4 regions of the Streptomyces sp. CWNU-52B genome follow, and region 4 is predicted to be linked to each of the others. Evidence: riboswitches for the same ligand, from Rfam matches in the RefSeq annotation. Region 4 holds a riboswitch; each other region holds the start of a gene.

Region 1 (7,209 bases), on a different contig from region 4:
TGATCGAGGACAGCGAAAGCGTCTCGCCGTTCGACGCGGTGTCGTTCCGGCTCCTGCGGGACACCATCCAGACCGTCCTCTCCCACATGACCCCGCGCGAGGCAGGCATCATCACCCTGCGGTACGGGCTCCTGGACGGCCAGGCCAAGACCCTGGAGGAGATCGGCCAGGTGTACGGGGTCACCCGTGAGCGCATCCGCCAGATCGAGTCCAAGACGATGTCGAAGCTGCGCCACCCCTCCCGCTCACAGGCGCTGCAGGACTACGTGGGCCTCGGCTGAGCCCGGCCCACGGGCAGCGCCCGCGGGGAGCGGGAAGCCCCACCGCGGACGAGCCCGAGCCCGCCGTTCACCGCCGTCGCCACTCCCGCGCCAGCAGCTCGTACGAACGGACCCGGTCGGCGTGGCCGTGGGTGATGGTGGTGATCAGCAGTTCGTCGGCCCCGGTGGCCGCCTGGAGCTGTTCCAGCTGACCGGCGACCCGGCTCGGGGAGCCGACGAACTGGGTGTCGAGACGGTCCTGGACCAGCTCCCGGTCCGCGTCGGTCCAGACATGGGCGCGGGCCTCCTCGGGAGTGGGGAACTGGATCGCGCCCTCGGCCGTGCGGATGCTGCGGACCCACGGGCCGTAGCCCGCGGCCAGCTCACGGGCGCTCTCGTCGTCCTCGGCGACCACCACGTCGGCCGAGACGCTCACATACGGCTTGTCGAGGACGTCGGAGGGCCGGAACGCCGCCCGGTACGCGTCGACCGCCTCCAGCACGGTCCCCGGGCTGACGTGGTAGTTCGCCGCGAACCGCAGGCCGCCCCGGCCCGCCACCTCGGCGCTCTCGCCACCGCTGCTGCCCAGGATCCACACCTGGAGGTCGGCGCCCTCCCCCGGGACCACATGGGCCTCGATGCCGTCCGCCGACCGGTAGGTGCCGGCCAGCAGCGCGAGGATGTCGTCGATCTGCTCGCCGTACTCCTGCGACTCGGCCTTCGGCTGCTTGAGCAGCTCCAGTTGCAGCGCGACCCGCGGTGAGCCGAGCAGGTGCGCGAAGGAGAACTTCGGCGGGATGAGCAGACCACTGGGGGCACGCCCGTCCACCACCGGCGTCGCGTCCGGCAGCGGGGCCACGGGCCCGCCGGGCGGACGGCCGCCGGAACGCCCAAGGCCCAGGTCGAGGCGCCCGGGATGCAGCGCGTCGATCAGCCCGAACTCCTCCACCGTGGACAGGGCGGTGCGGTGGCCCAGTTGTACGGCTCCGGAGCCGAGCCGGATCGTCGAGGTCGCGGACGCGGTGAGCGCGAGCACGACCGCCGGTGAGGTGCCGGCCACCCCGGGGTTCAGGTGATGCTCGGCGAACCAGTAGCGCGCGTACCCGAACCGTTCGCTCTGCTGGGCCAGGTCGATGGAGTTGCGCAGGGCGTCGGCGGCGGTGGAGCCGGACGACACCGGGACGAGGTCGAGTACGCCGAGAGGGATGTCTGACATGGGTGGGGGTGCTCCTCAGCGGTCGGCGGAGACGGGGCTGGCGGCGGCAGGGGCGGGTACCGACGGCGTGGGTCCGGCCGGCACCGGGCCGGCCTCCACCGGGCCCCAGGGGAACGGCGGGTCGGGGATCTCACGGCGCAGCACCGGGGCGATGTCCGACTGGAAGAGGGCGAGCGAGTCGCGGTGCCGGGTGTCCGTCAGTCCACCGGCGTCCGCGTGCAGATGCAGCACCGTGTGGCCGAACCGCTCGTGGTAGCGGTGCACCTTCTCGATGATCTGCTGCGGGCTGCCGATCAGTGCCGAACTGCGCTCCACGAAGTCCTCCAGGGTGGCGAACACCGGCTGGAGACCGAGCCGCCGCTGGAACGCCAACTGCCCTTCGAAGACGGGCCGGTACGCGCTGACCGCCTCCTGCGACGTACGGGCCCCGTAGTAGCCGGCGGTCCCGGCGCCCACCGCGATACGGGCCGGGTCGTGGCCGTGGTGCTCCCAGCGTTCGCGGTAATGGCCGATCAGCTCGGCGTACGGGTCGATCGGATTGGAGACGTTCGCCGAGAAGAGCGGGTCACCGTAGCGGGCGGCGAGGTCGACGGACTCCTTGCTGGTGGCGCTGCCGTGCCAGACGCGGATGGGCTGCTGGAGCGGTCGGGGCCATACCTCCGCGTCGACGAGGCCAGGGCGGAAGCGGGTGTCGGCGGTCACCTTGTCCTGTCGCCAGAGCTTGCGGAACACCTCGTAGCTCTCGGCGTTGCGGTCCCACTGGTCCTCGGGGGTGACGTGGAACAGGTCGCGCTGGGCGGCGCCGTTGCCCTTGCCGATGATCAGTTCGAGGCGGCCGCCGGACAGGTGGTCCAGGGTCGCGTAGTCCTCGTACGCGCGCACCGGGTCGAGGAGGCTGAGTGTGGTCACCGCCGTGAACAGGCGGATGCGGGAGGTGAGGGCGGCGATGTGGCTGAGGACGACGGGGGGCGAGGAGGAGATGAAGGGGCGCTCGTGCCGCTCCCCCACTCCGAAGCCGTCGAAGCCCAACTCCTCGGCCAGTACGGCGTTGTCGAGGACTTCGCGGAAGCGGTCGCCGGTCGGTTTGAGGACTCCGGTCACCGGGTCCGGCGCGTGCACGATCAGGGTGATGGCCAGGAACCTCATGACGCGGCCCGTTCGCCCCGCGCCGCGGCGTCGGTGGAGTTCTCCCCGTCCGAGCGGGTCCGGGAGGAGGGCTGGACCAGTCCCAGGTGGTCGCGCAAGGTCGTGCCCTCGTACTCCGTGCGGAAGACGCCGCGCTCCTGGAGCAGCGGGACGACCGTGTCGGCGAAGACGTCGAGGCCGCCGGGGGTGATGTGCGGGACGAGGATGAACCCGTCGCTGGCGTCGGCCTGCACGAACGCGTCGATGGTGTTCGCGACCGTCGCCGGGGAGCCCACGAAGGCCTGGCGGTTGCTCGTCTCGATGACCAGGTCGCGGATGGACCACTTGTTGGCCGCGGCGCGCTCCCGCCACTCGCGGGCGGTGGCCAGCGGGTCGCGGTACATCCTGACCTGGGCCCGGCCGCGGGCGAGGGTGTGCTCGCCGAGGTCGGGGTCGATGTCGGGCAGCGGGCCGTCCGGGTCGTACGCGGACAGGTCGCGGTTCCAGACGAACTCCAGGTGCTTGAGCGCGGTGGCCCCGCTGACCTGCTGACGGCGTACCTCGCGGGCCAGTTCCTCGGCCTCGGCGTCCGTGTCGCCGAGGACGAAGGTCGCGGCGGGCAGGATCAGCAGCTCGTCGGGGGTGCGGCCGTGGCGGGCCAGGCGGCCCTTGACGTCCGTGTAGAACGCCTGGCCCTCGTCGAGGGTGGCGTACCGGCTGAAGATCGCGTCGGCGCTCGCGGCGGCGAACTCGCGGCCCTCCTCGGAGTCGCCCGCCTGGAAGATCACCGGGCGGCCCTGCGGGGAGCGCGGGACGTTGAACTGCCCCTCGATGTCGAAGTGCAGGCCCTGGTGGACGAAGGCGCCGGCCTTCGCGTCGCGCAGGAACGTACCCGTCTCCTGGTCGGCGACGATCTCGTCCCCGTGCCAGGAGTCGAAGAGTTCGTTCGCGGTGGCCAGGAACTCCTTGGCCCGGGAGTAGCGCTCCTCCTGCGGGAGGAAGCCGCCGCGGCGGAAGTTCTCGCCGGTGAAGGCGTCCCAGGAGGTGACGACGTTCCAGGCGGCGCGGCCGTCGGAGAGGTGGTCGAGGCTCGCGAACTGGCGCGCCACCTCGTAGGGCTCGTTGAAGGTGGAGTTGATGGTGCCGGTCAGCCCGAGGCGTTCGGTGACGGCGGCGAGCGCGGACAGGACGGTGAAGGTGTCGGGCCGTCCGACGACGTCCAAGTCGTAGATCTTGCCGCCCTGTTCGCGCAGGCGCAGACCCTCCGCGAGGAACAGGAAGTCGAACTTGGCGCGTTCGGCGGTGCGCGCGAAGTGCGCGAAGGAGCTGAACTCGATGTGGCTGCCGGCCGCGGGGTCGCTCCACACGGTGGTGTTGTTGACGCCGGGGAAGTGGGCCGCAAGGTGGATCTGCTTGACGGGCTTGCTCATGGTCGGGGTCCTTCCGGCTCAGGCGGTGGTGACGGCGTCGGCGGAAGGGACTCCGGCTCCGGCGGCGGCGTAGCGGTTGGCCGGGCGTTCGAGCCCGAGGAGCCCGCGCAGGGTGTCGGCCTCGTACGCGTGCCGGAAGACGCCACGGCGCTGGAGTTCGGGGACCAGCCCCCGGGTGATCGCCGGGAGGTCGTGGCCGGCGACGGCGGGCCGCAGCCTGAAGCCGGTCAGTCCGGCCTGGCTCAACTCCTGGAGCAGATCGGCCAGTTGGGCCGGCGTGCCGGTGAAGACACGGGCGTCGCTGGTGTACGGGTAGCCCGCGAGAGCGTCGAGCCGCTCCTTGCGGGCCACGGCCTCGGCCGGATCTTCGTCGAGGAGGACGACCAGGTCGCCGAAGAGGTGCAGGGGCTCCCCCGCCCGCCCGGCCGCGTCCTGTTCGGCGCGCACCGAGGCGACGATCGCCTCGGCCTGTGCCGCGTCGTGCGGGGTGACGAATCCGAGGTCGGCGGAGCGGCCCAGCAGGCGGTACGGGGCACCGGTCACGGAGTCGTGGGCGAGCGCGCCGACCAGCGGCTGGCCCTGCGGGGGCCTGGGGGTGATCGAGGGCCCCTTGACGCTGAAGTGCCTGCCCTCGAAGTCGATGTAGTGCAGCTTGTCCCGGTCGACGAAGCGGCCGGTGGCGACGTCCCGGATCTCCGCGTCGTCCTCCCAGCTGTCCCACAGCCGTCGGACCGCTTCGACGTAGTCGGCCGCCTCGTCGAAGAGGTCGATCGTCAGCTCCCGCACCTCGGGGCTGTCCAGGTCCTCGATGCGGAACGAGGGGAACGTACGGCGGCCGAAGTGGGCGGCGTCGTTCCGGCGGACCGACGCCTGGACCCGGACGCCCGCGCGCCCGGAGCTCACGTAGTCGAGGGTGGCGATGGCCTTCGATATGTGGAAGGGCTCCGTATGGGGGGTCACCACGGTCGGCAGCAGCCCTATGTGACGGGTCAGCGGTGCGACGCGGGCGGCGATGAGGACGGCGTCGAGGCGGCCGCGGACCTGGTCGGTCCGCCCGTCGGGTTCGGTGAACCGCGAGGACTGGAGACCGAGGGCGTCCTCGATGGTCACGAAGTCGAGCAGTCCGCGTTCGGCCTCGGTGACGAGGTCCGTCCAGTAGCCGGCAGTGAGCAGGTCACGGGGGCGGGCCACCGGTTCACGCCAGGCGGCGGGATGCCAGCCTGCGCCGTCGAGCGCCACGGCGAGGTGCAGGAAGGCGGAAGAAGAGGCGGCGGAGGGGGCGGGCTCGGGAGAGGGCGGGGCAGCAGGTGTTGAGGACACGAGAGGTGTGCCTTCCTGATCGACCGTAGGAGAAAGCCGGCCCTCGCTGGAGGAGGGCGGAGCCGCGTGGAGTACGGGTCAGGGACGACAGAGCGCGCCGGCGAAGCGGAGCAGGTCGATGTGCGGCCGCGAGTACAGCCGCACCCGGCGGCGCGGTGTGAGCTTCGGGACGCGGAGGCAGGGCACGGGGCGTGGTCCCACGTGCGTCACCTCCGTCCGTGCGGTCCCGTTGCCGGGCAGCGTCTGCTCGTCGACGCACACAACAGTACGGGTGTGCCGTTTCTTCCGGCAGTCGGAAAATTCTCACAGGAGTCCGAGGGCCGGTACGGTCGGGCGCACACCGGCCGGCGGTTCGTCCGTTCTTGTTCGTCTGCCCACGTGTTGAGACGTGTCGTATGGGCTTCTTGACGACCTCACTCAGCGCACCGACACTTGCGGGGACGGTCACGATTGTCAGCGCCCGTCGGGCGGGGTCCTCCCCCGTCCGTGCGGTTCATCGGCCCCGGCCCGCTGGCAGGCAACCCTTCCACCGCGACGGGGTGCCCCGGGTGACGACCGGGTTCCGCCGGAGCGGCGGGACAAGCGTGGTCTCGCCTCGTGCGAGCCCCGACCGTGGACGGGTGGGAATTGCCCAGGAACGGCTTGACGAGGCGACTGCACATCGACCTGCTCCGCGTCTCCAGCGCGTACTAGTCCGCCGCATGTCCGCCTGATCCGGACCTGCACGCCGACAGCGACAGCGCAGTCACCCCGTTTCGCCACTGGTGCCCACAAGGCTGCCAGGGCTTCCGCGATTCCCTCAGGAGAGCCATGCCCGAGACAGTTTCCCGCGGTTCGAGCACAGGTACCTTCGCGACGGCCGCCGCACGGACGGCGGTCACCCCCGCGGCCGGCTGCGGTGCGGCCGTGCCCGGCCCCGCCGTACGTCCGCACCGCTTCCGCGGTCGCATCGGCGTCGGCCTCGCCGGCGGCTTCTACCCGGCACCGCACCGCTATCAGCTGTATCTGTCCGAAGGCTGTCAGCGTTCGGAGCGGGTCGCGATCACCCTGGCCCTGCTGGGCCTTCAGCACTCGACCGCCACGACGGTCCTGACCCACCCCGCCGAGACACCCGACGCCTTCGCCGCGCTGCGCCGGGCCTACGAGGCGACCTGGCACCACTACGACGGGCCGCTCACCGCGCCCGCGCTGTGCGACCGGTGGAGCGGACGCGTCGTCAGCAACCACACGCCCGACATCCTGCGCGACCTGGCCGACCTCTCCGGGCTCCGGGAGGCGGAGGCGGCCGGCCTGCCCGTGCTGCGGCCGCCGGCCCTCGCCGCGGAGATCGACGCCCTGCGTGAACTCCTCACCCGGGACGTCACACCGGCCGCCCAGCCTCCCGCGCGGGCGGCGACGCTGACCCTGCTCGACCATCAGCTGGCCGCGCACCCTCATGTGCTGGGCGCCGAGATCAGCGCCGCGGACGTGGACCTCTGGGTGGCGCTCACCCACCTCGGCACGGCCGACGCCCTGGCCCCGTACCTCAACCTGGAGCGGTACGTCCGCCGTCTCGGCCGGCACCCGGCCTTCCTCGGCCGGGTACGGGCGGGAAGTTAGGCCCAAGCTCCCCGCCCGCCGTGCGGACGGCTCAGGCGGGGCGTATCACGCTGTGGATCGCGGACTCGCCCGCCCAGTAGATCGACTCCTCGCGGATGGCGGCCCCCGGGCTCGGCGCGTGGACCATCATGCCGTTGCCCGTGTAGATGCCCACGTGCCCGACGGGGCCGCTGTAGAGGATCAGGTCACCGAGCCGGATCTCGGCGCCGGAGACCAGCGCGCCGGCGGTCGCCTGCTCGTGGACGGCACGCGGGAGGGC
Region 2 (7,209 bases), on a different contig from region 4:
GCGGTCGAGCAGGTCGTCGATGCCCTTGACCGGCGCGCCCTCCCCCCGGAACCCCTTCAGGAAGTCCCCGTCGAGGCCCACCGAACCGACGGTGATGGTGGGCCTGCCCGTGATCTTCTTCGTCCAGCCCGCCAGGTTCAGGTCGGAGCCCTCGAACTCCGGCAGCCAGTAGCGACGCGTCGACGCGTGGAAGACGTCCACGCCCGCCGCCGCGAGCGGCGCCAGCAGGGCCTCCAGCTCGGCCGGGGTCTGGGCCAGGCGCGCCTTGTAGACCTCCTGCTTCCACTGCGAGAAGCGGAAGATCACGGGGAAGGCCGGCGAGACGGCCGCCCGCACCGCCGCCACGATCTCCGCGGCGAACTTCGTACGGGCGACGAGGTCACCCCCGTACTCGTCCGTACGGCGGTTCGTGCCCGACCACAGGAACTGGTCGATCAGATAGCCGTGCGCCCCGTGCAGCTCGACCCCGTCGAAGCCGATGCGCTCGGCGTCGGCGGCGGCCGAGGCGAAGGCTCGTACGACGTCGTCCAGGTCGGTCCGGGTCATCTCCTTGCCCTGGCCCGCCGTGCCGTCGACGCGCAGCCCGGACGGTCCGACTGCGGGCGCGTCCGTGAACGGCGGCTCCCCGGCCGACCGCACCATGCCGATGTGCCACAGCTGCGGCACGATCGTCCCGCCCGCCGCGTGCACGGCGTCGGCGACCTTCGCCCAGCCCGCGAGCTGCTCCGCCCCGTGGAACCGCGGGATCCGGTCGCTCGACCCGGCCGACTCGTGGTCCACGTACGTGCCCTCGGTGACGATCAGGCCGACTCCGGCGGCGGCACGGCGCGCGTAGTACGACGCCACGTCCTCCCCGGGGACACCACCGGGCGAGAACTGCCGGGTCATCGGCGCCATCGCGATGCGGTTCGGAACGGTCAGGCCGTTGAGGGTGACGGGCCGGGAGAGGATCTCGGCCGCGCGGGAGGCGGAGGGGGCGACAGTCACGTGGGGACTCCTCGTGGAACGTGGGGGCGTCGAACGGTCACGCACCAGCGCATGCCACTGGGTATGTGCATGCGCATGGAACGCTCCTCGCATCAACCGCCCCGGAGACCAGGTCATTCCGCCACCCCACCGCACACCGCTGTGACCCCGGACACGCCCGAGGGCGGCACCCCTGGATGGGATGCCGCCCTCGGTCTCGTACTGCGATGCTGCGATGAACTGCCGAGCCAGGGGCTCAGAAGTCCATGTCACCGCCCGGCATGCCGCCGCCGGCGCCGGCCGCGGCGCCCGCCTTCTCCGGCTTGTCGGCGATGACGGCCTCGGTGGTGAGGAACAGCGCGGCGATGGAGGCCGCGTTCTGCAGGGCGGAGCGCGTCACCTTCGCCGGGTCGATGATGCCTTCGGCGATCATGTCGACGTACTCACCGGTCGCGGCGTTCAGGCCGTGGCCGACGGGCAGGTTGCGCACCTTCTCGACGATGACGCCACCCTCGAGACCACCGTTGACGGCGATCTGCTTGAGCGGGGCCTCCAGGGCGAGCTTCACGGCGTTCGCGCCGGTCGCCTCGTCACCCGTCAGCTCGAGCTTCTCGAAGACCGAGGAAGCCTGGAGCAGAGCCACGCCACCACCGGCGACGATGCCCTCCTCGACGGCCGCCTTCGCGTTGCGAACGGCGTCCTCGATGCGGTGCTTGCGCTCCTTGAGCTCGACCTCGGTGGCGGCACCGGCCTTGATGACGGCCACGCCGCCGGCCAGCTTCGCCAGGCGCTCCTGGAGCTTCTCGCGGTCGTAGTCCGAGTCCGAGTTCTCGATCTCGGCACGGATCTGGTTGACCCGGCCCTGGACCTGGTCGGCCGAGCCGGAGCCGTCCACGATCGTGGTCTCGTCCTTGGTGATGACGACCTTGCGGGCACGGCCCAGCAGGTCCAGACCCGCGTTCTCCAGCTTCAGGCCGACCTCCTCGGAGATGACCTCGCCGCCCGTGAGGATGGCGATGTCGCCGAGCATGGCCTTGCGGCGGTCACCGAAGCCCGGAGCCTTGACGGCGACGGACTTGAAGGTGCCACGGATCTTGTTGACGACCAGCGTCGACAGCGCCTCGCCCTCGACGTCCTCGGCGATGATCAGCAGGGGCTTGCCGCCCTGCATGACCTTCTCGAGGAGCGGGAGCAGGTCCTTGACGTTGGCGATCTTCGAGTTGGCGATCAGGATGTAGGGGTCGTCGAGGACGGCCTCCATACGCTCCATGTCGGTGGCGAAGTACGCCGAGATGTAGCCCTTGTCGAAGCGCATGCCCTCGGTGAGCTCAAGCTCGAGACCGAAGGTCTGCGACTCCTCGACGGTGATGACGCCTTCCTTGCCGACCTTGTCCATCGCCTCGGCGATGAGCTCGCCGATCTGGGTGTCGGCGGCGGAGATGGAAGCCGTGGAAGCGATCTGCTCCTTGGTCTCGACGTCCTTGGCCTGCTCAAGGAGGGCACCGGAGACGGCCTCGACGGCCTTCTCGATACCGCGCTTGAGAGCCATGGGGTTGGCGCCGGCGGCTACGTTGCGCAGGCCCTCGCGGACGAGAGCCTGGGCGAGCACGGTCGCCGTGGTCGTTCCGTCGCCGGCGACGTCGTCCGTCTTCTTGGCGACTTCCTTGACCAGCTCTGCGCCGATCTTCTCGTACGGGTCCTCGAGCTCGATCTCCTTGGCGATGGAAACACCATCGTTGGTGATCGTGGGGGCGCCCCACTTCTTCTCGAGGACGACGTTGCGACCCTTGGGACCAAGGGTGACCTTGACGGCGTCGGCGAGCTGGTTCATCCCGCGCTCGAGACCGCGCCGTGCCTCCTCGTCGAACGCGATGATCTTGGCCATGTGAAGTGGTCCTCCCGGACTGGGGTGGAATCTCCAGGACCGCGCCTGCGCCCGCGACGGACGGCCTGCCGACCTCGTGGTTCCTTGCCCCACCCGGCCTGCGGGCCTCACTGACCCGGTCCTCGTTGTCACTCTCACCTTCAGAGTGCTAACGCCAATGATTAGCACTCGACCCATGCGAGTGCAAGCGCCTCTCGATGATCCGCAGGTGGGAGCAGGTGAGGAGAGAGGGCGAACCGGTGACCACGAGGGGTGCGCGGGCGCACTGAAGGGGCCTGAACGTGCCGAAGAGGGGTCTGGACGCACCGAAGGGGGCCGGGACGTACCGAAGGGCCCGCACCTCCTGGGGGAACCCATGAGGTACGAGCCCTTCGAAAGAAGAACGTCGCTGCAGTAAGTCGGCGCGTGCTTCAGCCGGTCGCCAGTCGGACCATGTCCGCCTGCGGCCCCTTCTGGCCTTGCGAGATCTCAAAATCGACCCGCTGACCCTCTTCCAGGGTGCGGTAGCCGTCCATCTGAATCGCGCTGTAGTGGACGAATACATCCGCACCACCGTCGACCGCGATGAAGCCGTACCCCTTCTCCGCGTTGAACCATTTGACGGTGCCCTGAGCCATGCCTAACTCCCCTATTACTGGCCCTTGCACAGATCCGCACTTCGCGGATCCGGGTCAGACCTCACCCCCCAACGGTTGGGGGTGTGCGCCGGAACGCGTCGACCGCGGCTGAATGTATCCGTCCAACTGCCGTCTGCAACAGGTCAATCCGACGAGAATTCCGGGCACGCCTGATCGGAAATATGTGAAGGATTCACGAAGATTCAGGGCAAGTCGGGCCCCGTAAATGCCATAAACGGCTCAAAAAGGCCGAGCACTTTGGCTGCTTCTTGTCGGGCCACGGGCGCGAACTCATATGGGCCACGGCGGCGGATTGAAGCAGCTTCCCCAACTGTACCTCGCTCAACCATACAGAATTGCCCCCTCCGCTTCTCTCGCGGAGGGGGCAATTCGATGAACTCTGCGTGTTCGCCATTACTCAAGGTAATCGGCGACGGCCTGGGCGGGCCTCGCACGAGGGCGCACGGCGGGCGGTCAGCCTCCGGCGACCGCCGGGATGATCGAGACGCCCGCGCCGTCCGGCGTGACCGTCTCCAGCCCCTGCTCGAAACGGACGTCGTCGTCGTTCACGTACACGTTGACGAACCGCCGCAGCTTCCCCTGGTCGTCCAGGACGCGGGCGGCGATACCGGTGTGGTTCGCCTCCAGGTCGGCGATGACCTCGGCGAGGGTCGCACCCTCGGCGGCCACTTCGGCCTTGCCGCCCGTGTAGGTGCGCAGAATGGTGGGGATGCGGACGTTGACGCTCATGGGACCTCCGTCGGGTGTGGCTGGGCTACAGCGCCCGTGAGGGGCGCGGGAAACGGCGCGGGCTTCGCGCTTTCAGGGGCGGCGGGACTGTGAGATCTCGCTTCCGGGGGCGGCGGCGGAACTGTGACATCCGTGGCTCCGCCGCGGGGGCCCGACCGGCCCCCACCGCCCCGTGCGCAAAGCCCACGGTCAAGCAAGGTCATACACGGTCATGCACGGTCAGGAACCGAGCCCGGCCTCGTGGAAGGAGTCCAGGTTCGGGCGGATGGTCGCCGTGAGCCCCGTGTCGGAGGCCACCGCGTCCAGGGTCTTCAGACCGTCCCCGGTGTTGAGGACCACGGTCGTCAGAGTGGGGTCGAGCAGCCCGCTCTCGATCAGCTTCTTCGCCACGCCCACCGTCACCCCGCCGGCGGTCTCCGCGAAGATCCCCTCGGTCCGCGCCAGCAGCTTGATCGCGTCGACCACCTGGTCGTCGTTCACGTCCTCCACGGCCCCGCCCGTGCGCCGGGCGATGTCGAGCACGTACGGGCCGTCCGCCGGGTTCCCGATGGCGAGCGACTTGGCGATCGTGTTCGGCTTCTGCGGCCGTACGACGTCGTGCCCGGCCTTGTAGGCGACGGACACCGGCGAGCAGCCCTCGGCCTGGGCGCCGAAGATCTTGTACGGCCTGTCCTCGACGAGGCCGAGCTCGATCAGTTCCTTCAGACCCTTGTCGATCTTCGTCAGCTGGGAGCCGGAGGCGATCGGCACGACCAGCTGGTCCGGCAGCCGCCAGCCGAGCTGCTCGCAGATCTCGTACGCCAGGGTCTTGGACCCCTCCGCGTAGTACGGCCGCAGGTTCACGTTGACGAAGCCCCAGCCCTCGCCGGCCGGGTCGCCGATCAGCTCGGAGCAGAAACGGTTCACGTCGTCGTAGTTGCCCTCGATCCCGACGAGCTCGCCGCCGTAGACCGCGGCCATGACGACCTTGCCCTGCTCCAGGTCGTGCGGGATGAACACGCAGGAACGGAAGCCGGCGCGGGCGGCGGCGGCGCCCACCGCGCCCGCGAGGTTGCCCGTGGAGGAGCAGGAGAGCGTGGTGAAGCCGAAGGCGCGCGCGGCCTCGATGGCCTGGGCGACGACGCGGTCCTTGAAGGAGTGCGTCGGGTTGCCCGAGTCGTCCTTGACGAAGAGCTTGCCGGGGTCGACGCCCAGTTCGCGGGCCAGGTTGTCGGCCTTGACGAGCTTGGTCCAGCCCGGGTTGATGTTCGGCTTGTCCGCCACGTCCGCGGGGACGGGCAGCAGCGGCGCGTAGCGCCAGATGTTCGCGGGGCCCGACTCGATCCGCGCCCGCAGTTCCTCGGTGTCGTAGCCCGAGAAGTCGTAGGCGATCTCCAGCGGTCCGAAACACTCCTCGCAGGCGAAGACCGGGCCGAGCGGGACGCGGTGGCCGCACTCGCGGCAGGAGAGCGCCGCTGCCGGGCCGAGGTCCACGGAGTTGCCGTGGCTCGCGGAGGGATTCGCGGCGGGGGCGGAGTTCGTGGTGCTTGCAACTGTCTGCGCAGCCATGGAGGCGAGGCCCTTTCTCCTCATCTTCCTCACGACGCACTTCGCCGTGAGACGGATTTGGCACCTTCCCGAGCCGGGAGCCTCGCGGCACTGATCGACGATGATCAGGACGAGACCGGCTGGAGGGTTGCCGGGGCTTCAACGGGCCGTATCCCTCTGCCCCTCTGGATGAGCGGTATTCAGTTTTAGTTGTACACGCAACGACCCCCGACATGCGATGGTCATCAGCGTTGTTCAAGACTGTAACCGAAGGCCTGGATGGTGGAGAGAGCAGTCCGAACCGCGAGATGACAGCGGCCACCCACCGCTGCCGCGGCGCCGGGCACACGCATCCCAATGAACGCAAGGGAGAGCCGCACGTGCTGGAAGACGTCGAGCGCTGGCTGAGCACGCGCTCCTGGTCCGTCGAGGACCGCCCGCTCAAGAAGATCGTCGCCGCGAAGCGCTCCACCGGCTCCACGGTGAGTGTCGTACTGCCCGCGCTCGACGAGGAGGCGACGGTCGGCGAGATCGTCACCGTGATCCGCCGCGAGCTGATGACCGCGAAGGTGCCGCTCGTCGACGAGGTCGTGGTGATCGACTCGGGTTCGACGGACCGTACCTCCGAGGTCGCCGCCGCCGCGGGCGCCCGGGTCGTGCACCGGGACGAGATCCTGCCCCGTATCCCGGCCGTCCCCGGCAAGGGCGAGGTGCTGTGGCGCTCGCTGCTGGTCACGCGTGGGGACATCGTGGCCTTCGTCGACGCGGACCTGAAGGAGTTCTCGGCGGACTTCGTCTCCGGGATCGTCGGGCCGCTGCTCACCGACCCCGGTGTGGACCTCGTCAAGGCGATGTACGACCGCCCGCTCGCCCTGTCCGACGGGTCCGGTGCCGGGGGCGCCGCGGGTCAGGGGGGCCGGGTCACCGAGCTGATGGCGCGCCCGCTGCTCAACATGCACTGGCCGCAGCTGGCCGGCTTCGTCCAGCCGCTGGGCGGGGAGTACGCGGCCCGCCGCTCGCTCCTCGAACGGCTGCCGTTCCCCGTCGGTTACGGCGTGGAGCTGGGCATGCTGGTCGACGCGCTGCACCTCGTCGGCCTGGACGCCCTCGCGCAGGTCGACGTCGGGGTCCGCAAGCACCGCCACCAGGACAGCCAGGCGCTCGGCCGGATGTCCGCGGCGATCTACCGCACGGCTCAGTTGCGGCTGGCCCGCGGCCATATGATCCGGCCGTCGCTGACGCAGTTCGTACGGGGCGAGGGTGGCTTCGAGCCGCGTACGCACTCGGTGGACACGGAGGAGAGGCCGCCGATGGGGGAGATCGAGGAGTACACACAACGCGTGGCGGCGTAGCCGCCGAACGGTGGCGCCGTCGTCGACTGCGGCGCCGCGGGGGCTGAGCGCGCAGTTCCCCGCGCCCCTCAAGAGGCAGCCCCCTCCTCCACGCGCGGCGGCGTAGCCGGTA
Region 3 (7,209 bases), on a different contig from region 4:
AGGGTGGGCGCAGAAGAGGCCGTCGCGGACGCCGATGCCGTACTCGGCGGAGAGCGCGGCGGCGAAGTGCGAGCTGTTCCAGCCCTCGACGACGAACGAGATGACGCCGACGCGCGGGGCGTCGTCGCCGAAGAGGGACAGGACGCGGACCTCGGGCACCTCGGCGAGACCGGCGAGGACGGTGTCGATCAGGTGCCGCTCCCGGGCGACCAGCGAGGTGAAGCCGGCCTCGGTGAGGGCCTTGCAGGCGGAGGCGATGGAGTAGGCGCCGATGACGTTGGGCGACCCGGCCTCGTGCCGTGCGGCGCTCTCGTGCCACTCGACGTCGACACCCCCGTCGACCCGCCGCGTCACCTTGCGCGAGGCGCCTCCGCCGGCGAGGTACGGCTCGGCCTCGGTCAGCCAGTCCGCGCGTCCGGCCAGCACACCCGCCCCGAACGGCGCGTACAGCTTGTGCCCGGAGAACGCGACCCAGTCCACGTCCAGCTCCCGTACGGAGACCGGGTGGTGGGGCGCGAGCTGGGCGGCGTCGAGCACGATGCGGGCGCCGTGGGTATGGGCGGCGGCGGCCAGCTCCCGTACGGGCCACAGCTCACCGGTGACGTTCGAGGCACCCGTGACGCACACGAGCGCCGGTCCCCGCGGGTCGCGCTCGGCCAGGGCCCGCTCCAGCGTGGCGACGGCCTCGCCCGGGGTGCGCGGGGCGTCGAGATAGGTGACCCGGGCGTCCCGCCAGGGCAGCAGCGACGCGTGGTGCTCGGTCTCGAAGACGAAGACCTGGCAGCCGGCGGGGAGGGCGGCGGCGAGGAGGTTCAGCGAGTCGGTGGTGGACCGGGTGAAGACGACCTGGTCGCCGTCGTCCCGGCAGTCGAGGAACTCCGCGACGGTCCTGCGGGCGTTCTCGAAGAGATCCGTGGAGAGCTGGGACAGGTACCCGGCCCCGCGGTGCACGCTCCCGTAGTACGGGGCGTACGCGGCCACGTCGTCCCACACCCGCTGGAGGGCGGGGGCGCTGGCGGCGTAGTCGAGCGCGGCGTAGGTGACCTCGCCGCCGGTCACGAGCGGGACGGTGACGTCCCGGCCCAGCACGGGCAGCGATCCGGACCCGGAGACGTCCTGACACCCGGTCTCGACGGACTCGACGGACTGGACAGCCTGGACGGACCGGTCGGCGGCAGCGGTGGAGACAGACATGGCGAACTCCTGAGAGGCAGGCGAGATCACTGTGCGGGCCGCGGGCGGGCAGGCCTCGGCGGCTCGGCACAGGAGAGGTGAAAGGGGTACGCGGAAGTGGGGCTCGGCGCCCTATCGCATTCGCTTGCTCATGAAAGGCTCCCTCGAACGACCAGGACCCCTGGTGTGTCCGCTCCAGCGAGCGGTGAGGGGTCCGCGCTTGCCGTAGACCTCACTGCCTACGACCTGGTCTTCACCCGGGGCACCCCGCCACGGACGGAGGGTTGCCGGACAGTCGGCCGGGGCCTCATGACTGTCACTCATGACCTGCCAGCATCTTGCCACACGATCTTCCGAGCGCACTACGGATGTCCGTATACCGGGACGGCGTGGGTCGCGGTGCCGGGCGCGCGGTCCTTTCCGGGGGGCGAGGAACTGCGTCTCTCGGGGGCGCGGGGAACTGCGCGACCAGCCCCACCCGCCCAGCTACCGGTTGGTGGCAGCCACCCACCGGTCGAGCGTCCGCAGCGCCGCCCCCGAGTCGATCGCCTCCGCGGCGCGAGCCATCCCCGCCCGGATCTGCTCCGCGAGCGGCCCGGCGCCCGGCGTCAGCGCCACCAACGCCGCCGCGGAGTTCAGCAGCACCGCGTCCCGGACCGGCCCGGTCTCCCCCTGCAGCAGCCGCCGCGCGACATCCGCGTTGTACGACGCGTCAGCCCCTCGCAACGCCTCCACGGGCACCAGCTCGATCCCCACGTCCCGCGGGTCGAAGGCCTCCTCGCGGACCTTCCCGTCCCGCACGACCCACACCCGCGAGGTCGCCGTCGTCGTCAGCTCGTCGAGCCCGTCGTCACCGCGGAAGACCAGCGAGGAGTTGCCGCGCTCGGCGAACACCCCGGCCATGATCGGCGCCATCAGCGGGTCGGCGCACCCGACCGCCTGTGCCTTCACCCGCGCGGGGTTGGTCAGCGGACCGAGCACGTTGAACACCGTCCTGATGCCCAACTGCCCCCGCGCGGCACCCACATGACGCATCGCCGGATGGAACTTGGCCGCGAAGCAGAAGGTGATCCCGGCCACCTCGGCGACCTCCGCCACCCGATCCGTCGGCAGCGCCAGATTGACCCCGAGCTTCTCCAGCACGTCGGAGGCCCCGGAGGCGGAGGAGGCCGCCCGGTTTCCGTGCTTGACGACCTTGGCGCCGGTCCCGGCGATGACGATCGCCGACATGGTGGAGATGTTGACGGTCTTCGCCCCGTCGCCGCCCGTACCGACGATGTCGACGGTGTCCCCCGGCACCTCGATCACGTTCGCGTGCTCGTACATGGCCCGGACGAACCCGACGATCTCCTCGACGGTCTCGCCCTTGGCCCGCAGCGCCACCACGAACCCGGCGATCTGCGCGTCCGTCGCCTCGCCCCGCATGATGAGGTCCATCGCCCAGGCGGTGTCGTCGGCACTCAGATCGCGCCCGTCCAGCAGCCCGTTCAACAGGACGGGCCAGGAACGGACCGCCGCGGTGTCGCCTCCAGCGGGGGTCACAGCGCTCATATGCCGCTCCTGGGTCCGTCCGTCCCGCGATGGGGACTCCTGTGGGGATGCGCCCGTAGCTCGTGGCCCGTACGGGAACGGGTCCCACCCTATCCAGCCCCCGGGACGGCGAAGAGCCCCGTCCAGGCAATGGACGGGGCTCCTGCCGTGGCGAACAGGCGGAGGATCAGTGGTGGCCGTGGCCGCTCGTGATCTCCTTGTACTCCTCAGCGGTGGGCTTCGGGATCTGGTTGTCCTCCCCGTAGTACGCGTTGCTCAGCTTGGAGCGCAGCTTCTGCGGGGCCTTCACCTTGCGCTCGACACCGTTCTCGTCGGTCCTCGCGCCGATCGCGGCCGGCTCGTACTGCTCGTGGGCCGTGAGGGTGTGCAGGGCCTCCTGGCTGAGCGGCTCGTGCACCTCGACGAACTCACCGTGCGGCAGGCGCTTGATGATGCCCGACTCGCGGCCGTGCAGCACCTTGTCCTTGTCGCGGCGCTGGAGGCCGAGGCAGATCCGCTTGGTGATGATGAACGCCAGGACGGGCGCCACGAAGAACGCGATGCGCACGAACCAGGTGATCGTGTTGATCGACAGGTGGAAGTGGGTCGCCCAGAGGTCGTTCCCACCACCGATCAACAGAACGAAGTACCAGGTCATCCAGGCCACACCGAACCCGGTACGGGTCGGGACGTTGCGCGGGCGGTCCAGGATGTGGTGCTCGCGCTTGTCACCGGTGACCCAGGACTCGACGAACGGGTAGACCGCGATCGCGACCAGGACCAGCGGGAAGATCATCAGCGGGATGAACACGCCCAGCGCGAGCGTATGACCCCAGGCGTTGATCTCCCAGCCCGGCATGACACGGATCAGACCCTCGGAGAAGCCCATGTACCAGTCGGGCTGCGCACCGGTGGAGACCTGGTCCGGCCGGTAGGGGCCGATGGCCCAGATCGGGTTGATCGTGGCGATCGCCGCGATCACCGCGATGAACCCGAAGACCAGGAAGAAGAAGCCTCCGGCCTTCGCCATGTACACCGGCAGCAGCGGCATGCCGACGACGTTCTTGTTCGTCTTGCCGGGACCCGCGAACTGCGTGTGCTTGTGGTAGAAGACCAGGATCAGGTGGGCCACCAGCAGGCCCGCCATGATGCCCGGCAGCAGCAGGATGTGCACCGAGTAGAACCGCGCGACGAAGTCACCGCCCGGGAACTCCCCGCCGAAGAGGAACATCGACAGGTACGTACCCACGATCGGCACGGACAGGACCGCGCCCTCCATGAAGCGCACACCCGTACCGGAGAGCAGGTCGTCCGGCAGCGAGTAACCGGTGAACCCGGTGAACATGCCCAGCACGAACAGCAGGAAGCCGAACAGCCAGTTGACCTCACGCGGCTTGCGGAACGCGCCCGTGAAGAAGACGCGCATCATGTGCACGAACATGCCGGCCAGGAAGACCAGGGCCGCCCAGTGGTGGATCTGCCGGATGAGCAGTCCGCCCCGCACGTCGAAGCTGATGTTCACCGTGGAGGCGAAGGCCTCCGACATCAGCTGCCCCTGGAGCGGGACGTAGCTGCCGTGGTACTCGATCTCGTTCATCGAGGGGTGGAAGAACAGCGTCAGATACACACCCGTGAGGATGATGATGATGAAGCTGTAGAGGCAGATCTCGCCCAGCATGAAGGACCAGTGGTCCGGGAAGATCTTGCGCATGTTGGCCTTGGCCAGGGAGTAGATCCCCAGCCGGCCGTCGGCCCAGTCGGCGATCTTCTCGCCGGCCGGTGCCTTCTCTCGCGAACGCCCCGGCGCGCCGGCGCCCGAGGTGTTCGGGGGGGTCGTAGTGCTCATCCGCGCTCCCAGAATGAAGGACCGACGGGCTCTTCGAAGTCGCCGAGCGCCTCGAGGTAGCCCTCGTCGTTCACACCGATACGCAGCTGCGGCAGGGCGTGACCGGCCGGGCCGAAGATCACTCGGGCACCGTCGGAGAGGTCGAAGGTGGACTGGTGGCACGGGCAGAGGACGTGGTGCGTCTGCTGCTCGTACAGGGAGATCGGGCAACCGACGTGGGTGCAGATCTTCGAGTACGCCACGATGCCCTCGTGGGACCACTCAAGCTCCTGCTTGTCCTTGATGTTCTCCGGCTGGAGCCGGACGATCATCAGGGCCGCCTTGGCGATCTCGGTCTGGAACTCGTGGTCCTCCTCCTCCAGGCCCTCGGGCTTGGCGAAGGTGAGCGAGCCCACGGCGACGTCGGAGGGGCGCAGCGGCTCGTCCGTGTTCACGTTGACGAGCAGCTTGCCCTTGGACCACAGCGTGTGCCGCAGCTTGTCCTCCGGCAGCGGACCGAGGTCGCGCAGCAGGACGATGCCGGACAGCGGGAACAGGGTCAGCGCGCCGAACATCGTGTTGCGGATGAGCTTGCGGCGGCCGAGCGCGGACTCCTTGGCGCCCTGCTTGAAGTCGGCCAGCACCTTGGCCTTGACCTCGGGCTCCGCCGCGATGGGGTGGCGCTCGTCGGCGATCTCCTCGTCGGACATCAGGGTGCGGGCCCAGTGGACCGCGCCCGCGCCGATGCAGAACAGCGCCAGGCCGAGCGTCATGCCCAGGGCGAAGTTCAGACCGCTGATGTGGCCGAGCGGGAAGATGTAGACGATCCGGTCGGCCGGGATCGTCACGAAGGACGCGATGAATCCGACCGTGGCCAGCATCGAGAGCGTGAACAGCAGGGCGACCGTGCGCTCGGACCGCTTGGCGGCCCGCTCGTCGATGTCCTGGATGCGGTGCTCGTGGGGCGGCAGACCGGGATCCGCGAACGGGTCCTTCTCGTCCGCCACGCTCACGGCTCCGTGCGCGTGCTCGTCGACGGCCCGCTCGGCGGGCAGGTTCTCTTCTGGAATGTCTTGGCTACTCATGACTTCTTGGCCTTTGCGGTCCGGGCGGCGACCCATACGGCGACCGCGATCAGTCCGCCGAGACCGAAGATCCAGCCGAAGAGGCCTTCACTGACCGGCCCGAGGCCGCCCAGCTCCATACCACCGGGGCTCTCCGAGTCGTCGCTGTTGACCGCGTCGAGGTACGCGATGATGTCCTTCTTGTTCTTCTCCGTCAGCGTGGTGTCGGGGAAGGACGGCATGTTCTGCGGGCCGGTCTGCATGGCCTCGTAGAGGTGCTTCGGGTCGACATCCTTCAGCGTCGGGGCGAACTTTCCGTTCGTCAACGCGCCGCCCTTGCCCGTGAAGTTGTGGCACTGGGCGCAGTTGGTGCGGAAGAGCTCGCCGCCCTCGGCGATGTCCGCGCCCTCGGGGTTGTACTGCTCCTCGGTCGGCACACCCGGGCCGGCGCCCAGCGAGGCGACGAACGCCGCGAGCTGGTCGATCTCGGCCTGCGTGTAGATGACCTTCTTCTTCGGAACCTGTGCGCCCGGCTGCTGGGCCGGCATACGGCCGGTGCCGACCTGGAAGTCGACGGCGGCGGCGCCCACGCCCACCAGGGAGGGGCCGTCGGACGAGCCCTCACCGCCGGTGCCGTGGCAGCTCGCGCAGCCGACGGCGTAGAGCTTCTTGCCCTCGTCGATGGCGAGGGACTGGGCGACTGTTTCTGCCTGTGCCTTGTCCGCGGGCGCGAACGCGGTGTACAGCCCCCCGGTGGCCGCCAGCGCGAGGAGTAGGACGACGACCGCCGCCAGCGGATGGCGTCGTCGTGCGGAGAGCTTTTTCACGGATTACCCCGGTGTCAGGATCTTCTGCGTCGATGCTGCTGGAATGTGCGCGGGAACGGGCCCGGCTACTTGATCATGTAGATCGTGGCGAAAAGGCCGATCCAGACGACATCGACGAAGTGCCAGTAGTAGGACACGACGATGGCGGCGGTCGCCTGCTCATGCGTGAACCTGCGGGCCGCGTAGGTGCGCCCGAGGACCAGCAGGAAGGCGATGAGACCACCCGTCACGTGCAGGCCGTGGAAGCCGGTGGTCAGGTAGAACACCGAGCCGTACGGGTCGGACGAGAGCGAGAGGCCCTCGTGCTTGACCAGCTCGGTGTACTCGTACACCTGGCCGCCGATGAAGATCGCACCCATCACGAAGGTAGCGATGAACCACATCCGGAGCTTCTTCACGTCTCCGCGCTCGGCTGCGAACACGCCGATCTGGCAGGTGAGAGAGGAGAGCACCAGGATGGTGGTGTTGGTCGCCGAGAACGGGAAGTTCAGGGCGGACGCCATTTCCTTCCAGTGGTCGGGACCGGTCACCGATCGGATGGTGAAGTACATCGCGAAGAGGGCCGCGAAGAACATCAGCTCGGAACTCAGCCAGATGATGGTTCCGACGCTGGTGAGGTTCGGCCGATTGACCGACGGGTGCGCGTGCCCGGTATCTACTGTCGTTGCTGTCGCCACGACCGACATTATGTCGGTCGCTTATCCCGCCCTCACTCCGGGGGGTGCCGTTCGGGGTGTCTGCGGGGTGTGTCCAGCCCGTATGGCCCATCGAAGCCCTGTCCGAACCGGTG
Region 4 (7,209 bases):
TCCGCTCGGATCGGCGACGGCGGTGGTGCTGGTGGCCGTGGAGGTGGAGGTGGCGGTGGAGGTCGTCGCCGGGTCCTCCGCGGCTCCGGGCGGCGTGGCCCGGTTCTTCACAACTCTGTTCGTCACAGCTCTGTTCGTCACTGCTTCGTTCGTCACGGCCTCGTCCCTCTCGGGTTCGTTCGTCCGCCGGCCGGTCATCGCTGCCGTGACCATTCGCCGTCCAGCGCCCGCGCGATGCGGTTCGTGGCCAGCACCGTCGCGGCGATGACCAGTCCGGGCAGCGCGGTGAGCCACCAGGCGTTGCCCAGGTAGTTGCGTCCGTCGGAGATCAACGTGCCCCATTCCGGCGCCGGTGGCGGCGCTCCGTAACCGAGGAAGCTCAGCGACGAGACGGCCAGGACCGCGGTGCCGAACTCCAGGGTGGCCAGCACGATCACCGGGCCCAGCGCGTTGGGCAGCACGTGCCGGCCCAGTACCGAGTACCAGCGGGCCCCGCAGGAGCGGGACGCCTCGACGAAGACCGCCTGCCGTACGCGCAGCACCTCCGCGCGCATCACCCGGGCGAAGCCGGCGACACTGGCGATGCCGACCGCGACCGCGACCTTCACCGTCCCGTATCCCAGCGCGGTGACCAGGGCCAGGGAGAGGAACAGCGCCGGGATGGACAGCAGTACGTCGACGAAGCGCATCACCACGTCCTCGACCCAGCGGCCCACGAACCCGGCGACCAGACCGAGCAGACCGCCGACCACGAAGGCGACGCCCACCGCGATCAGGGTCGCCTTCAGCGACAGCTGCGCACCGTGCACCACCCGGGAGAACACGTCGCGGCCCAGTTCGTCGGTCCCGAACCAGTGTGCGCCGCTCGGGCCCTGAAAGTTCTGCGCCGGCACTCCCTTCAGAGGGTCGTCCGAGGTGAACAGGCCCGGCCAGAACGCGGCCAGGACCACCAGGACCACGACGAGGCCCGACACCAGCAGTCCCGGCCGCAGCAGGAGGAAGCGGGCGGCGCGCCTGGGTTCGAACCCGCGCCCCGGGTCGTCGCCCGGTCCGGTCCCGGGTGCGCTTCCCGGCTCGTCGTCCGGGGCGACCGGCCGGGCCAGGCCGAGCCCGGCGCCACCGGCGGCATCGTCGACAACGGTCTGGCTCATACGGGGCGCACCTTCCTGCTCGAAGCCACCACGATCCGCGGGTCCAGCAGCGGATAGACGAGATCGACGAGCAGGTTGGCCAGCACGAAGATCAGCGCGCCGAACACCACCACCCCCTGGACCAGCGGGATGTCCTGGGCCGTGACCGCCGCGGCCGTGACCCGGCCCAGTCCGTCGCGGGAGAACACCGTCTCGATGACCACCGACCCGGCGACGAGCTGTCCGGCCAGCAGTCCGACGATCGTCAGCGCGGGCAGTGCCGCGTTGCGCAGGGCGTGCCGCAGATGGATCCGCAGCCGGTCGGCGCCCTTGGCCCGCGCCGTCTCCACATAGGCCTGGTCCAGCGCCGTGAGCAGGCTCTTGGCCAGCACCTGGGCGACCAGTGCCCCGGTCGGGACGGCCAGGGTCACCGCCGGGAGCACCAGCCCCCGCAGCCCGTCGTTGCCGAACGCGGGGAACCACCGCGCCCGGAAGGAGAACAGCTCGACCAGCACGAGGCCGACCCAGAACGTCGGTACCGACACCCCCAACGGCGGCAACGACAGCAGCAGTTGCCGTAGCCAGCGCCGGGTGGTGTAGGTCGCGAGGACGGCCAGACCGCCGCCGAGGAGCACCGCGAGCAGCAGCGCCGCACCCGTCAGCTGCAGGGTCTGCGGGAGCGCGTCGGCGAGCGTCGAGGTCACCGGGCGGCCGGTGGAGACCGAGTCGCCGAAGTCCCCGCGCACCGCTTTGCCGAGGTGGTCGGCGTACTGCACGAGCACGGGCTTGTCGAAGCCGTACTGATGCCGGAGTTCGGCGATCTGCGCCGGGTCGACCTGGCCGGAGTCCGCTCCGGCGCCGGCCATCGCGGAGACCGGGTCACCGGGCAGGTAGTCCAGGACGAAGAACGACACCGTGTACGCCGCCCACAGCACCCCGAGCGCCTGCGCCAGGCGTTTGATCACATAGCCACGCATTCCCCGCTCACTTCCTTCGCCGACGCCGACGCCGACGCCGAGGCCGAGGCCGAGGCCGAGGCCGGTGCCGTGGGGGGCATCAGCCGATCCAGGTGTCGTGCAGCTGGATCCGGCTGGAGGCCTCGAAGTCGAGGTCGTGCACCTTCTTCGCCACCCCCAGCTGGGTCTGCAGTTCCACCACGGGGACGACGTACGCGTTCTGGACGATCAACTTCTGTGCCCGCTCGACCAGTTGCTGCCTCTTTGCCGTATCGGTGGTCGCCGCCTGCTCGGTCAGCGCCGCGTCCAGGTCGCTCGTGGGCAGGTGATAGAAGTTGGCCAGCCGGGTGGAGTACTGGCTGCGCAGGATGTCGGGGTCGGCGCGGGTCACGTTGCCCCACACCGCGTCGAACTCACCGGACTGCAACGTCGGTGCGAACTGGGCTATCTGCTGCTCCTTGAGCACCACGTCGACACCGACCGCCTTGAGCTGCTGCTGGATCAGCTCAAGGGCGGGCTGGTTGGTGGCCGCGTTGGCGAACCACTTGACGGTCAGGCGCAGCTTCGTGCCGCCCTTCGTCCTGCTGCCGTCCGCGGCGGCCTTCCAACCGGCCGATTCCAGCAGGGACTTGGCCTTCGCCGGGTCGAACGCCAGGTCCGGACCCAGGTCCGTGTAGTCCGGTGTGGTGTGCGCCAGGATGCTGGTCGCCGCCTTGGTCCCGGTCGGGAACACGGCGTCGACGATCTGCTGCCGGTCGATGGCGAGCCGGAGCGCCTGCCGTACCTTCACGTCCTTCAGCAGCGGACGGGAGTTGTTCAGCCCGAGGTTGAAGACGGCACCGGGATTGGCCCGTCCCTGCAACCCCACCTGGCCGCCCTTGAGGGCCGTCTCGTTGGCCTTGCCGACGCTGCCGATCGCGTCGACCTGCCCGGACTGGAGGCTGCCGGTACGCACCCCCGCCTCGGGCACCACCTTGAACACCAGCTTGTCCAGGTACGCCTCGCCCTTCTTGGTCCACAGCGAGGAGCCCCAGGCGTACTCGGCACGCTTGGCCAGGTTGATCGACTGGTTCTGCACATAGCTCTTCAGCACGAAGGGACCGGACCCGATCACGCCCTCGCTGCACTTGTCCTGCGGGCTCTTCCTCACGCTGGCCGAGGACTCGATGCCCAGTGAGTGCGTCGCCGTGGCCTGGAGGAACTGCGCGTTGGGCTGCTTGAACCTCACCCGCACCGTGAGCGGGTCGACCACGGTGGTCTTCTCCAGGCCGCTCAAGTAGCCCTGGGCCAGCGTGCCCAGCGCGCCGAGGTCGGGCACCGCGTCGAAGTTGTCCTTGACCACCTGTGCGGTCAGCGGTGACCCGTCGCTGAAGGTGACTCCCGAGCGCAGGTGGAACGTGAAGGTCGTGGCGTCCGCGTCGATGTCCCAGCTCTTCGCCAGCCACGGCACGATCTTGCCGGTCCTGGGATCCTGGTCGGTGAGTGAGTCCACCACCTGGCGGAGCGAGTAGATCGTGTCGTTGCTGCCCACCTGCTGCGGATCGACGCAGCCCGCGTCGGACCCCACCGCGAACGTCAGCGTGCCGCCGGACCGGGCCGGGCCCTCGCCGCCGCCCGCGCCGGAGCCGGTCCCGCTGCCCGACGAGCAGGCGCTCAGCGACAGCAGGGCGGCTGTCACGAGCGCGGCGGGCGCGGTCCACCGGGTGGCTCTGGAATCCGGATACGGTTTCACGGAATCGTTTCTCCTACTCGAAAATCACCAGACCCGCGCCCATGGATCTCCCGGCGCGCGCCCATGCGTACAAGGGGAACCGCAGGTGGTGCCGCCCCTGTTCGGGGCAGCTGGGTTCAGACAGGGAGGAAGGGAGGGAGGGAGGGAGGGAGGGAGGAAGGCGAGGGGGAGGAAGGGGAGGACGCCGATGACGGCGTGACATCGCTGTGGAGCCGACAGCCCCTGAGCGCCCGCGGAACACTGCCGCGGGAACCGGCCGGCCCAGGCGGCGCACGGGGGTCTGCGGACGTCAGCCGGCCGAGCGAAGCCCGGCAGCCGTGCGGTCAAGCGGCCGGCAGCGGGACCCGGTCAGCCGTGACAGAGACAGCTGGTGATGCGCTGCAGATCGATGTGGCGCCGGCGGGAGAACCGGAAGAACGCCGGCGCGGTCGCGATCGAGGCGTTCAGGTCGACACTGCGTCGCACCACGGTCCTCCAGATCGTCGGACCCCGGTCACGGGGTCACGCACTTGCAGAGCCGGCGGCCCTGCCGGGCTTTCACCTGGAGCACCCCACCGCGTACGAGGGTTGCCGGCCAGCGAGCCAGGGCTTGACGCTGACACTCAATGCCACATGCAACGGTACTGAGCTGCGTCCTGATCCGTCAATGGGTGATCGCGGCGGCGGTCACGGTCCGCTCGCCCGTCCCCTGCCCGTCCCTCGCCCGTCCCCGCGCGTCACGTGTCGACGCACGTCACGCGTCAAGCACAGGCGGTGGCGGTGCCGTTCGTGGACGCGTCGGACAGGGCGATGCGGGCCCTGATGCGTTTGCCGACCGGCTCCCTGCGGATCTCCAGGTCCTGGGCCACGGCCTTGACGATCTCCAGGCCGTGCTGACCGACCCTGTCGGGATCGGCGACGCGGGCCTCGGGAACCGTCGGGTCGCTGTCCCACACGACGACGTCCACGGCCTCGTGGGTGACGCGCAGCTCCATCAGAACAGGGCCCGGGGCGTATTTGCAGGCGTTGGTGACCAGTTCACTGACCACCAGCTGGATCAGCCCCACGACACGGGCCGTCACGGACGGCTGACGGCCACGGGCCCGCTCCAGGAAGGCCCTGGCGTGATGACGGGCATCGGCGATGCATCCGTCGTCGCCACCCGTGGCGTACCCGGTCTCCATCAGGTCGCCGTCGAGCCCCGCACAGCCGTCACCGTCGTCGTCGTTGGGTCCCACCCGCATCGCCCTCATTCTCCGTTCACAGGCGCTCCGTTACCCGCCCTCCCAGCATTCATGCGTCCTACATAGGTGCTCTCCGGCACATCGTCCCCCTTCGTCATCCGGGACAAGACCGGACACACCACCGCCGCGCGTCCAGCGGAGTGCGCCCCGTAGCATGCGTGCCATGCCGGACCCGACGACCGCACCAGAACCCTTCACCCCGCAGACCGGTCCCGCGGCGCTGGAGGACCTCCGCGCCAGGCTGCGCGCCACACGCTGGCCGGACGCGCCCGAGGACGCCGGGTGGTCGCTCGGGACCGATGTCGCCTATCTCCGTGAACTCGTCGCCCACTGGGCGGACACGTTCGACTGGCCGGCGCAGGAGGCGGCGCTCGCCCGGCTGCCCCGTTTCCGCGCCCGGCTCGGCGGCCTGGGCATCCACTTCGTGCACGCGCGGGCCGTCGCACCGGCCGGTCCCGTACTGCCACTGGTCCTCAGCCACGGCTGGCCGGACTCCTTCTGGCGCTACTCGAAGGTCGTCCCGCTGCTGACCGACCCCGGTGCGCACGGCGCCGACCCCGCCGACGCGTTCGACGTGGTCGTACCCGACATGCCGGGCTACGGGTACTCCGACCGCCCCACGGGCCCGCCTCTCGACTCCATCGCGGTCGCCGGACTGTGGGCCGAGCTCATGGACGTCCTCGGCTACGCGCGGTTCGGCGCGGCGGGCGGGGACATCGGCAGCCACGTGAGCCGCTATCTCGCGCTCGACCACCCCGACCGGGTCGTGGCCGTCCACCGTATGGACGGGGGTCTGCCCGTGTTCACCGGCGATCCGGCCGAGCTCGCGCCCGAGGAGCGCGCCTGGTTCGCGGACGTCGCTGCCTGGGGCGCGAGCGAGGGTGCCTACGGTGCCGTCCACCGCACGAGGCCCCAGACCGCCGCCGCCGGGCTCACCGACTCGCCGGCCGGGCTCGCCGCGTGGATCGTGGAGAAACTCCGGGCCTGGAGCGACTGTGACGGCGACGTCGAGCGGAGCTTCACGAAGGACGAGATCCTCACGAACGTCACGCTCTACTGGCTCACGGAGACGATCGGCTCGTCGATGCGCATGTACCACGCGAACTCCGCGATCCCGCCCGAGCAGCTCACCCGACGGGTCGAGGTGCCGTCCGGTTTCTCGCTCTTCCACGGCGACATCCTCCGGCCACCGCGGGCGTGGCTCGACCGCACGGCGAACACCGTGTACGTGAACGAGCCCGCGCGCGGCGGGCACTTCGCGCCGTTCGAGGAGCCGGAGCTCTACGCGGAGGAACTGCGCGCCTTCTTCCGGCCCTACCGGGCCGCGGCGAAGGGCTGAGGCCGAGGGATCATGGGCGTGCGCCGCGGGTAGGGTCGGGCGTCATGACCGTCGCTCGTTCCCTTGCCCTGTTCGTCGTCGCCGCGCTCTTCGAGATCGGCGGCGCCTGGCTGGTGTGGCAGGGCATCCGCGAGCACCGGGGCTGGATCTGGATCGGCGCGGGCGTCATCGCTCTCGGCCTGTACGGGGTGGTGGCCACTCTCCAGTCCGACGCCGACTTCGGGCGCATCCTCGCCGCCTACGGAGGCATCTTCGTCGCGGGATCCGTCGCCTGGGGCATGGTCGCCGACGGCTACCGCCCCGACCGCTACGACATCACCGGCGCCCTGATCTGCCTCGCCGGCATGGCCGTGATCATGTACGCCCCCCGCCCGCACTGACCACGTCCGGGCGCGCACCACGGCCCCACCACTGGGGCCGTGGGCGCCTAGGTCGAGAGGGAGGTCGCCGACTCCTTGGCCAGGGCTCGGTTGCGGCGTACCGAGGACCAGAAGGCCCAGCCGATCAGGATCACTCCGACGAGGCCGGTGATCACCTCGTTGATCTCGTACTGGATGGTGACCAGGAGGATGACGGACAGGGCGCCGATGGCGTAGTGGGCGCCGTGCTCCAGGTAGACGTAGTCGTCGAGGGTGCCCTGGCGGACCAGGTAGACGGTGAGCGACCTGACGTACATCGCGCCGGTGCCCAGGCCCAGCGCCATCACGACGATGTCGTTGGTGATGGCGAAGGCGCCGATGACGCCGTCGAAGGAGAAGGACGCGTCCAGGACCTCCAGGTACAGGAACATGAAGAACGCGGCCTTGCCCGCCAGGGCGACCGCCGAGCG

The links. Region 4 has a riboswitch for S-adenosylmethionine ahead of ACLVWQ_RS05655 (putative leader peptide). Riboswitches for the same ligand answer to the same signal wherever they lie in the genome.
Region 1: linked by a shared signal. The riboswitch ahead of ACLVWQ_RS26515 (putative leader peptide) and the one ahead of ACLVWQ_RS05655 (putative leader peptide) in region 4 are both predicted to bind S-adenosylmethionine.
Region 2: linked by a shared signal. The riboswitch ahead of thrC (threonine synthase) and the one ahead of ACLVWQ_RS05655 (putative leader peptide) in region 4 are both predicted to bind S-adenosylmethionine.
Region 3: linked by a shared signal. The riboswitch ahead of ACLVWQ_RS30020 (aminotransferase class V-fold PLP-dependent enzyme) and the one ahead of ACLVWQ_RS05655 (putative leader peptide) in region 4 are both predicted to bind S-adenosylmethionine.

Annotation. Positions count from the first base shown of each region.
Region 1 is NZ_JBLFJV010000028.1:129,146-136,354, reverse strand. It holds partial or broken gene ACLVWQ_RS26545 (RNA polymerase sigma factor) at 1-281, shown strand, start outside; gene ACLVWQ_RS26540 (LLM class flavin-dependent oxidoreductase) at 349-1,476, opposite strand; gene ACLVWQ_RS26535 (LLM class flavin-dependent oxidoreductase) at 1,492-2,622, opposite strand; gene ACLVWQ_RS26530 (NtaA/DmoA family FMN-dependent monooxygenase) at 2,619-4,031, opposite strand; gene ACLVWQ_RS26525 (LLM class flavin-dependent oxidoreductase) at 4,050-5,351, opposite strand; gene ACLVWQ_RS26520 (putative leader peptide) at 5,430-5,495, opposite strand; SAM riboswitch class IV at 5,794-5,942, shown strand; gene ACLVWQ_RS26515 (putative leader peptide) at 5,949-6,044, shown strand; gene ACLVWQ_RS26510 (glutathione S-transferase family protein) at 6,162-6,950, shown strand; gene ACLVWQ_RS26505 (C40 family peptidase) at 6,982-7,209, opposite strand, start outside.
Region 2 is NZ_JBLFJV010000008.1:175,535-182,743, reverse strand. It holds gene ACLVWQ_RS11690 (NADH:flavin oxidoreductase) at 1-987, opposite strand, end outside; gene groL (chaperonin GroEL) at 1,223-2,851, opposite strand; gene ACLVWQ_RS11680 (cold-shock protein) at 3,262-3,468, opposite strand; gene ACLVWQ_RS11675 (MoaD/ThiS family protein) at 3,943-4,218, opposite strand; gene thrC (threonine synthase) at 4,438-5,766, opposite strand; SAM riboswitch class I at 5,784-5,941, opposite strand; gene ACLVWQ_RS11665 (glucosyl-3-phosphoglycerate synthase) at 6,126-7,097, shown strand.
Region 3 is NZ_JBLFJV010000044.1:76,653-83,861, reverse strand. It holds gene ACLVWQ_RS30020 (aminotransferase class V-fold PLP-dependent enzyme) at 1-1,194, opposite strand, end outside; SAM riboswitch class IV at 1,385-1,501, opposite strand; gene trpD (anthranilate phosphoribosyltransferase) at 1,660-2,724, opposite strand; gene ACLVWQ_RS30010 (cytochrome b) at 2,891-4,549, opposite strand; gene ACLVWQ_RS30005 (Rieske 2Fe-2S domain-containing protein) at 4,546-5,613, opposite strand; gene ACLVWQ_RS30000 (c-type cytochrome) at 5,610-6,419, opposite strand; gene ACLVWQ_RS29995 (cytochrome c oxidase subunit 3) at 6,485-7,105, opposite strand.
Region 4 is NZ_JBLFJV010000005.1:625,464-632,672, reverse strand. It holds gene ACLVWQ_RS05675 (dipeptide ABC transporter ATP-binding protein) at 1-213, opposite strand, end outside; gene ACLVWQ_RS05670 (ABC transporter permease) at 195-1,151, opposite strand; gene ACLVWQ_RS05665 (ABC transporter permease) at 1,148-2,107, opposite strand; gene ACLVWQ_RS05660 (ABC transporter substrate-binding protein) at 2,187-3,818, opposite strand; gene ACLVWQ_RS05655 (putative leader peptide) at 4,167-4,286, opposite strand; SAM riboswitch class IV at 4,319-4,428, opposite strand; gene ACLVWQ_RS05650 (ATP-binding protein) at 4,559-5,041, opposite strand; gene ACLVWQ_RS05645 (epoxide hydrolase family protein) at 5,205-6,380, shown strand; gene ACLVWQ_RS05640 (YnfA family protein) at 6,425-6,760, shown strand; gene ACLVWQ_RS05635 (DUF475 domain-containing protein) at 6,808-7,209, opposite strand, start outside.